Regions from separate parts of the Klenkia sp. AC732 genome, predicted to be linked through region 3. Evidence: riboswitches for the same ligand, from Rfam matches in the RefSeq annotation. Region 3 holds a riboswitch; each other region holds the start of a gene.
The links. Region 3 has a riboswitch for cyclic di-AMP ahead of AC0IVP_RS16590 (aggregation-promoting factor C-terminal-like domain-containing protein). Riboswitches for the same ligand answer to the same signal wherever they lie in the genome.
Positions count from the first base shown of each region.

Region 1: another riboswitch for cyclic di-AMP. It lies ahead of AC0IVP_RS04180 (C40 family peptidase); the one in region 3 lies ahead of AC0IVP_RS16590 (aggregation-promoting factor C-terminal-like domain-containing protein).
Region 2: another riboswitch for cyclic di-AMP. It lies ahead of AC0IVP_RS07645 (C40 family peptidase); the one in region 3 lies ahead of AC0IVP_RS16590 (aggregation-promoting factor C-terminal-like domain-containing protein).

Region 1 covers NZ_CEEDOS010000006.1:50,816-54,076, forward strand. Annotated here, with positions in the region: gene AC0IVP_RS04175 (M48 family metallopeptidase) at 1-803, opposite strand, end outside; gene AC0IVP_RS04180 (C40 family peptidase) at 836-1,894, opposite strand; cyclic di-AMP (ydaO/yuaA leader) riboswitch at 1,911-2,102, opposite strand; gene AC0IVP_RS04185 (hypothetical protein) at 2,276-2,548, opposite strand; gene AC0IVP_RS04190 (D-alanyl-D-alanine carboxypeptidase family protein) at 2,755-3,261, opposite strand, start outside.
Region 2 covers NZ_CEEDOS010000012.1:43,184-46,444, forward strand. Annotated here, with positions in the region: gene AC0IVP_RS07645 (C40 family peptidase) at 1-1,151, opposite strand, end outside; cyclic di-AMP (ydaO/yuaA leader) riboswitch at 1,167-1,313, opposite strand; gene AC0IVP_RS07650 (hypothetical protein) at 1,523-2,062, shown strand; gene AC0IVP_RS07655 (GNAT family N-acetyltransferase) at 2,059-2,526, shown strand; gene AC0IVP_RS07660 (phytoene desaturase family protein) at 2,523-3,261, shown strand, end outside.
Region 3 covers NZ_CEEDOS010000037.1:13,838-17,098, reverse strand. Annotated here, with positions in the region: gene AC0IVP_RS16600 (SDR family oxidoreductase) at 1-600, opposite strand, end outside; gene AC0IVP_RS16595 (class I SAM-dependent methyltransferase) at 667-1,326, shown strand; cyclic di-AMP (ydaO/yuaA leader) riboswitch at 1,546-1,645, shown strand; gene AC0IVP_RS16590 (aggregation-promoting factor C-terminal-like domain-containing protein) at 1,683-2,576, shown strand; gene AC0IVP_RS16585 (type 1 glutamine amidotransferase domain-containing protein) at 2,619-3,173, shown strand; gene AC0IVP_RS16580 (YceI family protein) at 3,252-3,261, shown strand, end outside.

The sequences.
Region 1 (3,261 bases), on a different contig from region 3:
GACTCGATCTCGGCGTCGGGCAGCTGGAGCAGGGTGTCGTAGACGACGACCCGGCGGCTGGAGCCGAAGCCGGAGACGTAGGCGTTGAGGGCCGTGGTCCGCCGGCTGGCATCGGCGACCAGCACGTCCTGCACCGGGTCCCCGGACTCCTGCGCCAGTTCCAGCAGGTCGGTGCGCAGCTGTCCCTCGGGGAGGCTGGTGAAGGAGTTGAACGCGGGTTCGATGACCACCGGGTAGAGGAACGACCCGACGACGACCAGCCCGGCGGCACCGGCCCCGGCCCACGCCCACCAGGTCCGCGGCGCCCGGCGCGCCAGCCAGACCAGCAGCAGCAGGCCCAGCGCGGTCAGCGCGGCCGTGATCGCGGTGTCGACCGCGACGTCCCGGGCCCACAGCGCCCAGCTGCGGGTGGACAGCCCGTACCGGTGCCGGACCACCTCGCCGTACCCGGCCAACGGCAGCGTCACCAGCCGGGCCACGACCGACAGCGCGACCGTGCCCAGCAGCACCTGCCACACCCAGCCGCCGCCCAGCGGCCGGGCAGCGGCGGTGACCAGCCGGGACCCCGCGCGGGTCAGGCCCAGCACCCCGGCCACCAGCAGTGACAGGGCCGTGTTGGCCAGGGATGCCGGGCGCAGGGCACCGGCGAACGCGTCGGCCCGGGAGACCTGGTCGGCGGTCAACCCGGCCGTGGGGTCCGTGACCGTCGGGGTGGCCTCCCACGGGATGCGCAGCCACAGCACGACGACCAGGGCCGCACCGAGCACGAGCGCCGTTCCCAGCGCGAGGCGACGGGGACTCACGGCCGGGACAGTAGCCGCCGCGGCTGTGCGGCTCAGACGAGCCGGCGCGCGCCCGCGTAGCCGGACATGTCCACGCTGGAGACCTTCACGACGTCACCGGACGTGGGCGCGTGGACCATCATCCCGTTGCCGATGTAGATGCCGATGTGGCTGACCGGGCTGTAGAAGTACACGAGGTCACCGGGCTGCAGGTCCCCGCGGGAGACGGCGTTGCCCATCCGGGCCTGCGACGCACTGGAGTGCGGCAGCGAGACGCCGGCGGCCGCGTAGGCGTATGCGGTGAGCCCGGAGCAGTCGAAGCTGTCCGGCCCGCCGGCTCCCCAGACGTAGGAGTCCCCGCGCTGGGCCATCGCGGTGTCCACGATGGCCTGGGCCAGCTCGCTGTCAGCCGCCACCGTGGTGGGGGCGGTGACCTCGGCACCGCTGTGCGCGGTGACGACCTGCTGCTGCTGGCTGGCGGTGAGGGCCTCGTACTGGGCCTGGTAGGTGGCGATCTGCTCCTGGAGCTGGGTCTGCTGCGCGGTGACCGCGTCCAGGCCCTGCTGCGCGGCCGCGGCTGCGGTGTCCGCGGCGGACTGCGCGTCGGCGGCGGTCTGGGCGGCCTGGGCCACCCGGTCGACCAGGTCGTTGGTGTGCCCGGCGATGACGTCCAGGGTGCTGACCTGGGCCAGGAAGTCCTCCGGGGAGGAGCTGGTCATCAGCGCGCTGAAGCTGGAGGGGTTCGTGGTGTACGCGCTGCGGGCGACCTGGTCCATCTGCGCGGACAGGCTCGCCAGCTGCGTGGCGGCGTCGGCGACGGCCTGGTCGGCGGTGGCAGCCGCGGCCTGCTGGTCGGCGAGCTGGACCCGCGCCTCGTTCACCTGCTCGGTCACGACCTCGAGCTGGTGGTTGGCCTCGGTCACCAGCTCGGTGGCCTGCTCCGGCGTGGTGGCCTGGGTGGCCCCGGTCGGGGCCGCATCCGGTGCGGCCGTCGCGGTGCCGGGGAGGGCGGTGAGCACCAGGCTCGCCGCCGCGCCGATCAGCAGCCCGCGGCCGAGGTGGCGGGAGGGGGTGGACCGGTCTCGTCCGAGGGCAGGGCTGGGGGACGCCACGGGCGCGCGAGCTCCTTCTTCCACGTCTGACCGCCTACCGAGTTAGCTGACGGGTTCGGGCGTGGAAGACGACGCCCTATCTCTGCGCTCCGACCGGGATCGGCGCGTGCGGGTCACCGAGGTGGCCCGCGCGAGAACTCACCCCAGGACTGCGGTGGGTCCCCGGTCCGCCCGCCCCGGGGGACGAGCAGTTCGGCGGTGACCGGCCGAGGTCACCCGATGAGGTGACGTGTGCCCGACCGGACGAAGGACACCGTACGGGCGTGACCGGACCGAGACAACGAGTCACATCGGGCCCGATCGGGTCGACCATGTGTCAAGAGGGACACCCGTCGGTCGACAGGTCCTGCCAGATCCGACGCACGCGGCCCCGGCTGGCTCTCAGCCCACCTCGCGGCTCGTCGGGGGTTGGTGCCGCAGCGGCGGGACCAGGCCAACCTCTGCCAACGCCCGGACGGCCCGACGCTCCACGTCGTCCAGCTCGACGACCACCCCGCGAGCCCGGTCACCCTGCACCCCGGGCGTGTCGGGCCCGCTCCCGGCGGGACCGGAGACCAGCGCGGCGCCCAGCCCCGCGACCACCTCGTCGGGCGCGGCCCCCACAGCGTCCCGACGGTCGCCCAGGCGGTCTGCCAGCGTGGGCCGCCGCGTCATCGGGACCACGGTCGGGTCGCTCCCCCGCCACCCCGGCGGGGCCCCGAGCAGGACGGTGACGACGCAGTCGTCACACCCCTGGCCGCGGACGGTGCAGGTGTCGCAGTCGATGAGCACGGGAGCCTCCTGGCAACGGTCGCCGGACCGGTCGGTCCGTCGCCGCGGACGCTAGGACGCACCACCGACAATTCCGGTGGCGCGAACGGTCAGGTGGCCGCGTACTCCCAGTGCCACGGCTCCTCGCGCCCGTTGCCCTGGTCTGCCCAGGTCGGGTGCACGAAGCCCAAGCGGCCGGCGTTGGCGGCCATCCACACGTACTGCGTCGTCCCGAAGGACTCCACGCCCCCGCACAGGTCCACCGCCAGGCCCCACCCGTGGTTGCTGGTGCCGGGCACCGCCGCCAGCGCGGGCTTCTGGCCGTAGAGGGTCACCTGGCCGGCGTAGCTGCGGTAGGAGTCGGTGATGCACAGGGGGGCGCCGAACTGCCCGGCGAAGGCCGCCGACAGCGCGCGCCAGGCCGCGGCGGCGTCGCACCGCAGCGTGTGGCCGCCCACCCCGAGCGGGCACATGGCCGAGGGCGGGATCAGCCCGTTGGGGTACCCGCCCCAGGACCGGCTGCCGTCGTAGCTGGCCGGGTACACCGGGTTGCCGCACTCGACCGGGAGCGCACCAGCCGTGGGTCCCGGCACGTCCACGGCGTCCCGGGTGGCCAG
Region 2 (3,261 bases), on a different contig from region 3:
CGACGCATGGCGGTGATGCTGCCCATGGTGTCGATGCTGGCGACCTTGACGACGTCGCCCGAGGTGGGCGCGTGCACCATCTGGCCGTTGCCGATGTAGATGCCGATGTGGCTGACCGGGCTGTAGAAGGCGATCAGGTCACCGGGCTGCAGGTCGGCGCGGGAGACGGCCTGGCCCATCGAGGCCTGCATGCGGCTGGAGTGCGGCAGCGAGATGCCGGCCGCGGCGTAGGCGTACTGCACCAGACCCGAGCAGTCGAAGCTGTTCGGCCCGGAGGCGGCCCACACGTACGGGTCGCCGCGCTGGGCCATCGCCGTGTCGACGGCGATCTGGGCGGCAGCGCTGTTGGCGACCACGGTCGAGCCGCCGGACGCCTCCTCGGAGGCGGGCGCCGATCGGCTCGACGACGACGACGAGGAGGAAGACGACGCCGACGACGAGGAGCTGCTGGTGGCAGCCGGGGCGGCCGCTGCCGCGGCTGCGGCCGCCGCCTGGGCGGCCTGCTGCTCGGCGGCCGACAGCGCGGAGTACTGCGCCTGGTAGTCGGCGATCTGGCTGTTCAGCGCGGCCTGCTGGGCGGTGACGCTGTCCAGCTGGGCCTGCGCGTCGGCAGCGGTCTGCTCGGCGGTCTGCTGCGCGGCGGCGGCGGAGTCGTTGGCGGACTGGGCGGCGTCGAGCACCTCGGTGCTGTGCGCGGAGAGCTGGTCCAGCGTGGTCATCTGGTCGACGAACTCACCGGCGGATCCGCTGGTCAGCATCGCCTGCAGCGAGCTGAGCTGGTTGCCGCCGGTGTAGGCGGTGCGGGCCACCGAGGTGACCGACTGCTGGGCCCCGGAGTAGGCCTGCTGCGCGGCGGCGGCGTCGGTGGCGGCCTGCGCGGCGGCGGCCTGGTCGGCGGCCAGTTCCTCGCGGGCGGTGTTGAAGTCCTCGGTGACGACCTCGAGCTCGTGGCCCTTGGCGGCGATGAGCTGGGCGGCCTCGGCGGCGGTGGTGGGCTCGCTCGCCGGGGCGGACTCGGTGGTGGCCGGCGCGTCGGGGGCGGCCAGCGCCGGCGTGGAGGTCAGGACGACCCCGGCGGCGGCGAAGAGGGTGATCGCTGCGCGACGTCCGCGGAGGGCGGGACGGCGCGCGGGCATGCTCGAACTCGCCATGTGAGGCGGGTGGTCCTTTCTTCCAACGAGCCGCCTACCGGGTTAGCTGACGGATTCGGACGGGAAGGTCGCCCGGCACGTCCGACCCTGGGTGGGTCGGGAGTGCTTCACCCCAGTGCTGCGGTGGGTCCCCGGTCCGCTGCTCCTCGGTGCCCGACCCGGGGGTCGGACGGTGTTCCGGTGTGGTGCGCGAGGGGCGTGCGGTTCGGCGGCGTCCGGTCGGTGTCACCCAGGGAGGGCGACGGATGAATCCGTCCGGACTGGCCGACCGTAGGTCGGTCACGTAGTCATGACAACCGGCGGGGGTGCTTTTGTGGACATCTTCATGCGCGTCGTGTGGACACGCTCACAACGGGTGAGGAGCTGACTCCGTGCGGGGACTGGCACGCCGCGAGTTCTGCCTGGTCCTGCTACGCCGGATGAGCGACCTCCGACCCGACCTGGTGGCCGACGCGCTCCCCCGAGTGGAGGCCACCCGGGCCCAGGCGCACGCCGCGCACACCCGGTGGCAGGCCCTCCAGCACGCACCGGGCGGACCCCGCGGCGGCGCGGCGTTCACCGCCGTCCTCGGCCCCCCGGAGGAGGAGACCGCCAGCGCCTGGGGCGACCTGCCCCTGCTCGTCCGGCGGTGGCCGCTGCCGCTGTGGCCGCAGTTGCGCTGGGAGGTCGTCGCGGGCCCCGACGGTCAGGTGCTGCGCACCCAGCTGGTCCGGGCGCCCGGCTCGACGGTGCCGCCGGCCACGGTGGACGACCTGCGCGTCTGGGAACACGTCGTGGACGACGTCGGCGCCGTCGAGGGCGCCACCGTCGTCGACGCCGAGGTGCCCACCCGGGACGAGCTGCACCTGCCACGCGGCGTCCGCACCCGGTTCGTGTGGGGCCTGCTGCAGGACGTCCAGCGGGCAGGATGACCGGCGTGCCGACGCTCTCCCCGACCACGTGGTCCGACCCCCGGGTCCAGGCCCTCTCCGACGCCCAGCAGGCAGAGCTGCGGGACCGCTACGACGGGCGAGGGGAGTCCGGCACCCCACCGACCGCCGAGGACGTCGCCGTGGTCCTGCTGCTGACCGAGGAGGACGGGACCCCGGTCGGCTGCGGCGCGCTGCGGCCGCTGGAGCCCGGCGTCGCCGAGCTCAAGCGGATGTACGTGGCACCTCCAGCACGCGGGCGTGGGCTGTCCCGGCTGGTGCTCACCGGCCTCGAGGACGTCGCCCGCGAGCGCGGCTGGGGCACGCTCCGCCTGGAGACGGGGCCGCTGCAGCACGAGGCGATCGCGCTGTACGAGCGGTCCGGGTACCGCCCGATCGAGGCCTTCGGCCACTACCGGGACGAGCCCGACGAGTGGTCCCGCTACTACGAGAAGGAGCTGGCGTGACCCTTCCGCCCGGGACCAGCAGCAGGTACGACGTCGTCGTGGTCGGGGGCGGGCACAACGGCCTGGTCGCCGCGGCCTACCTGGCCCGGGCCGGACGCTCGGTGCTGGTCCTGGAGCGGCGGGCCGGCCTGGGCGGCGCGGCGGTCAGCGAGCGGGTGTTCCCCGGCGTCGACGTCCGACTGTCGGCGTACTCCTACCTGGTCAGCCTCCTGCCCGACCGGATCTGCGCCGACCTGGGCCTGGACCTGGCCCTGGCCGACCGCGCGGTCAGCTCCGCCACGCTGCTGGGCGGTCGGGCCCTGGTGGTCGAGCGGGACCCCGGCCGCGCGACGGCGGAGTCCTTCCGGGCGCTGACCGGCTCGGACGCCGAGTGGGACGGCTGGCAGCGCTTCTACGGCCGGCTGGCCGAGCTCGCCGAGGACCTCTCCCCCACCCTGGTCGAGCCGCTGCCCAGCGCGGCGCAGCTGGAGGCCCGGCTGCGCGACCCGGGGCTCTACCGGGACCTGGTCGACCGGCCGCTGGCCGACGTCGTCGCCGACCACCTGGACCACGACGTCACCCGCGGCATCGCGCTCACCGACGGGCTGATCGGCACGTTCGCCGACGTGCACGCCGCCGACGGCCTCGCCGGCCGCTGCTTCCTGTACCACCTGGTCGGCAACGGCACGGGCCTGTGGCGGGTGCCGGTCGGTGGGATGGGCGCGGTCAGCGGGGCGATGGCGGACTCGGCCCGGC
Region 3 (3,261 bases):
GCAGTTGGCCCGCACGCCCTGACCGGCGAGCTCCGCGGCGAACCCGAGGGTCAGCAGGGTCATCCCGTACTTGCTCAGCGTGTAGGCCGGTGCCATGCCCAGCCACTGCGGCGCCAGGTCGATCGGCGGGGACAGCGTGAGGACCTGGGCGTCGGGGGAGGCGGCCAGGTGCGGCAGTGCCGTCCTGGTCAGCAGCCAGGTGCCCCGGCTGTTGACCTGCTGCATGAGGTCGTACCGCTTGGCCGACAGCTCGGCGGTGGGGGTCAGGTTCAGCGCGCTGGCGTTGTTGACCACGATGTCGAGCCCGCCGAAGGTCTCGATCGCGGTGGCGACGGCTCGCTGCACGTCGGCCTCCTCGCGGACGTCGCCGACCACGGCCACCGCCCGGGCCCCGGTCTCCCGGCCGGCCTCGGTGATCTCCTCCACCGCGGTGTGCACGGTGCCGGGCAGCCGCGGGTCGGGCTGGTCGGTCTTGGCCAGCAGCACGCTGTTCGCGCCGCGCCGGGCGGCGGCGACCAGGATGGCCAGCCCGATGCCGCGGCTGCCTCCCGACATCACGATCGTGCGGCCGGTCAGGTCGGGGGTGCCCGGGGTGCTCACGGCCACGGACGCTACCAGTCAGCGGTGACTGTCGAGGGGGTCCGTGCGGGCGGGGAGGATGCACCGGTGACCGTCCCCGCGGGCTTCTTCGCCCGGCACACCCGTCTGGTCCGCCCACCGCTGGTGCCCGAGGTGGCGCTGCACCTGGCCGATGACGTCGCCGTGCTGTGGCAGGCCATGGAGGACGAGCGCGAGAGCGGCGGGACGGGACCGGGGGAGGCCTCGCCGTTCTGGGCCGCGGCCTGGGTCGGCGGGCAGGGCCTGGCCCGGTACGTGCTGGACACCCCCGGTCTGGTCGCCGGGCGCACCGTGCTGGACCTGGGGTCGGGCAGCGGGCTGGTCGCCATCGCCGCGGCCCTGGCCGGTGCCACGCGGGTGCTCGCCAGCGACGTCGACCCGTACGCCCTCGCGGTCACCCCGCTCAACGCCGCCGCCAACGGGGTGACCGTCGTCGAGGCGGTCGGCGACGTCCTCGACGGGCAGCCGGGGGAGGGCGACCTGCCGGCGGTGGACGTCGTGCTGGCCGGCGACGTCTTCTACGACCTGCGGATGGCCGACCGGGTGCGGCCGTGGCTGTTCACCGCCTGGGTCGGCGGGGCGACCGTCCTGGTCGGTGACCCCGGCCGGTCCCAGCTGCCCGACGGCCTCGTCGAGGTCGCCGGCTACGAGGTGCCCGACAGCGGGGTCGACGTCGCCCGCCGGACGGCGGTCTGGCGGCTGCCCTGAGGGCGGCGGGTCGGTCGCTCTGGGTGTGTGGCAAACCACACGCTGCACGAGGTGTGTGAATCCGGACGCGCTGTCTTGTCAGCACTCCACATGCCCTCGTACGGTTGGCCGGTCCGGTCGGCACCACCGTCCCCACCCGGGGAGGACCGACCCGGACGCCGCCGAGTCGCCACAGCACGGCCGCCCGCAGCACCACCGCGGGCGGAGCACCACCGGCGAACCGGGGACCCACCGCAGCACTGGGGTGAATCCGTGCCGACCGCGTCAGCGGCCGGGACGGTAGGGCGTCTTCCCGCCCGAACCCGTCAGCTAACCCGGTAGGCGGCCGACGGAAGACAAGGACCCGCCCCACCCGCATGAGCGCTCGTCACTCCGCACTGCCCGCCGTCCCCGAGAGCCCCGCCGCCGAGGTGGTCCTCCCCGCGGACGACGTCCCCACCCCGAGGACCGGCTCCGCCCCGACTCCCGTCGACGGCCCCACCGTCGCCACGGTCGAGTCCGCCGAGCAGACCGTCGCTGCGGTCGCGCGCGGCCGGCACCGTCGTCCCCCGGCCCGCCGGGCCGCGGTGTACCTGGCCGCCGCGGCCGTCGGTGGCGTGCTGGTCAACGTGCTGCTCACCGGCGGTCCATCCGCGGAGGCGCAGGCCGACGCCGCCACCCCCACGGTCTCGCAGGCGGCGAGCGTCGCCCAGCAGCTCGGGCTCACCGACGCCACCGCGACCGCCGCCGACGGCCCGGCCGAGGTCAGCGCGCACCTGGGCTCCCTGCAGGCCAGCCGCGCCCAGCGCGAGGCCGACGAGGTCACCGCCGCCCAGGCCCAGTCCGCCGCCGACCAGGCCGTGCTGGACGCCCAGGCCGCCGCTGCCGCCGAGGCCGCCGCCCGCGCCGAGGCCGAGGCACAGGCCGCCGCGCTGGCCCAGGCCGCCGCCGACGCGGAGGCCGCCGCGGCCGCCGCCGGCCCGGCCGAGTTCCACGACTACGCCATGGCCCAGCTCGGCGGGGACGCCAGCCAGTTCTCCTGCCTGGAGAACCTGTGGGGCAAGGAGTCCGGCTGGAACCCCGACGCGCAGAACCCCACCTCCACCGCGTACGGCATCCCGCAGTTCCTGAACTCGACGTGGGCCGGCACCGGCATCGCCAAGACCGACAACGGCTTCCGCCAGATCGACGCCGGGCTGATCTACATCGAGAACCGCTACGGCAGCCCCTGTGGCGCGTGGAGCCACTCGCAGGCGGTCAACTGGTACTGAGCCCGGGTTCCCTCCCGAGCTCTGCTGGGCATGCCCCGGGGCATGGCTGAACTGACTGGCAAGACGATCGCCGTGCTCGCCGCCAAGGGCGTCGAGCGCATCGAGCTGGTGGAGCCCCGCGCTGCCGTGGACGCCGCCGGGGCCACCACCCACCTGCTGTCGGTCCCCGACGGCGTCACCGACGGCACCGTCCAGTCCGTGGACGGCGACATCCACCCGGGTGAGACCTTCCCGGTGCACGCCCTGGTGGGCGAGGTCTCCGCCGACGACTACGACGGTCTGCTGCTGCCCGGTGGTGCGGTCAACCCCGACACCCTGCGCCAGGACCCCGACGCGCTGGCCTTCGTGAAGGCGTTCATGGACGCCGGCAAGCCCGTCGCCGCGATCTGCCACGCCCCGTGGACGCTGCTGGAGGCCGAGACCCTCTCCGGGCGCACGCTGACGTCCTACCCGAGCATCCGCGGGGACCTCCGGCGGGGCGGCGCGACCGTCGTCGACGAGGAGGTGTGCCGCGACGGCAACCTCGTCACCAGCCGCGACCCCGACGACGTCCCGGCGTTCAGCGCGGCGGCCGTGGAGCTCTTCGCCGGGGGATGACCGGCACCCGGACGCGCGGGACCGTCCTCCACCAGCCACAATGGCGTGGTTGCACACCTTCTGGGAGGACGGTCCACCGTGGCCAAGC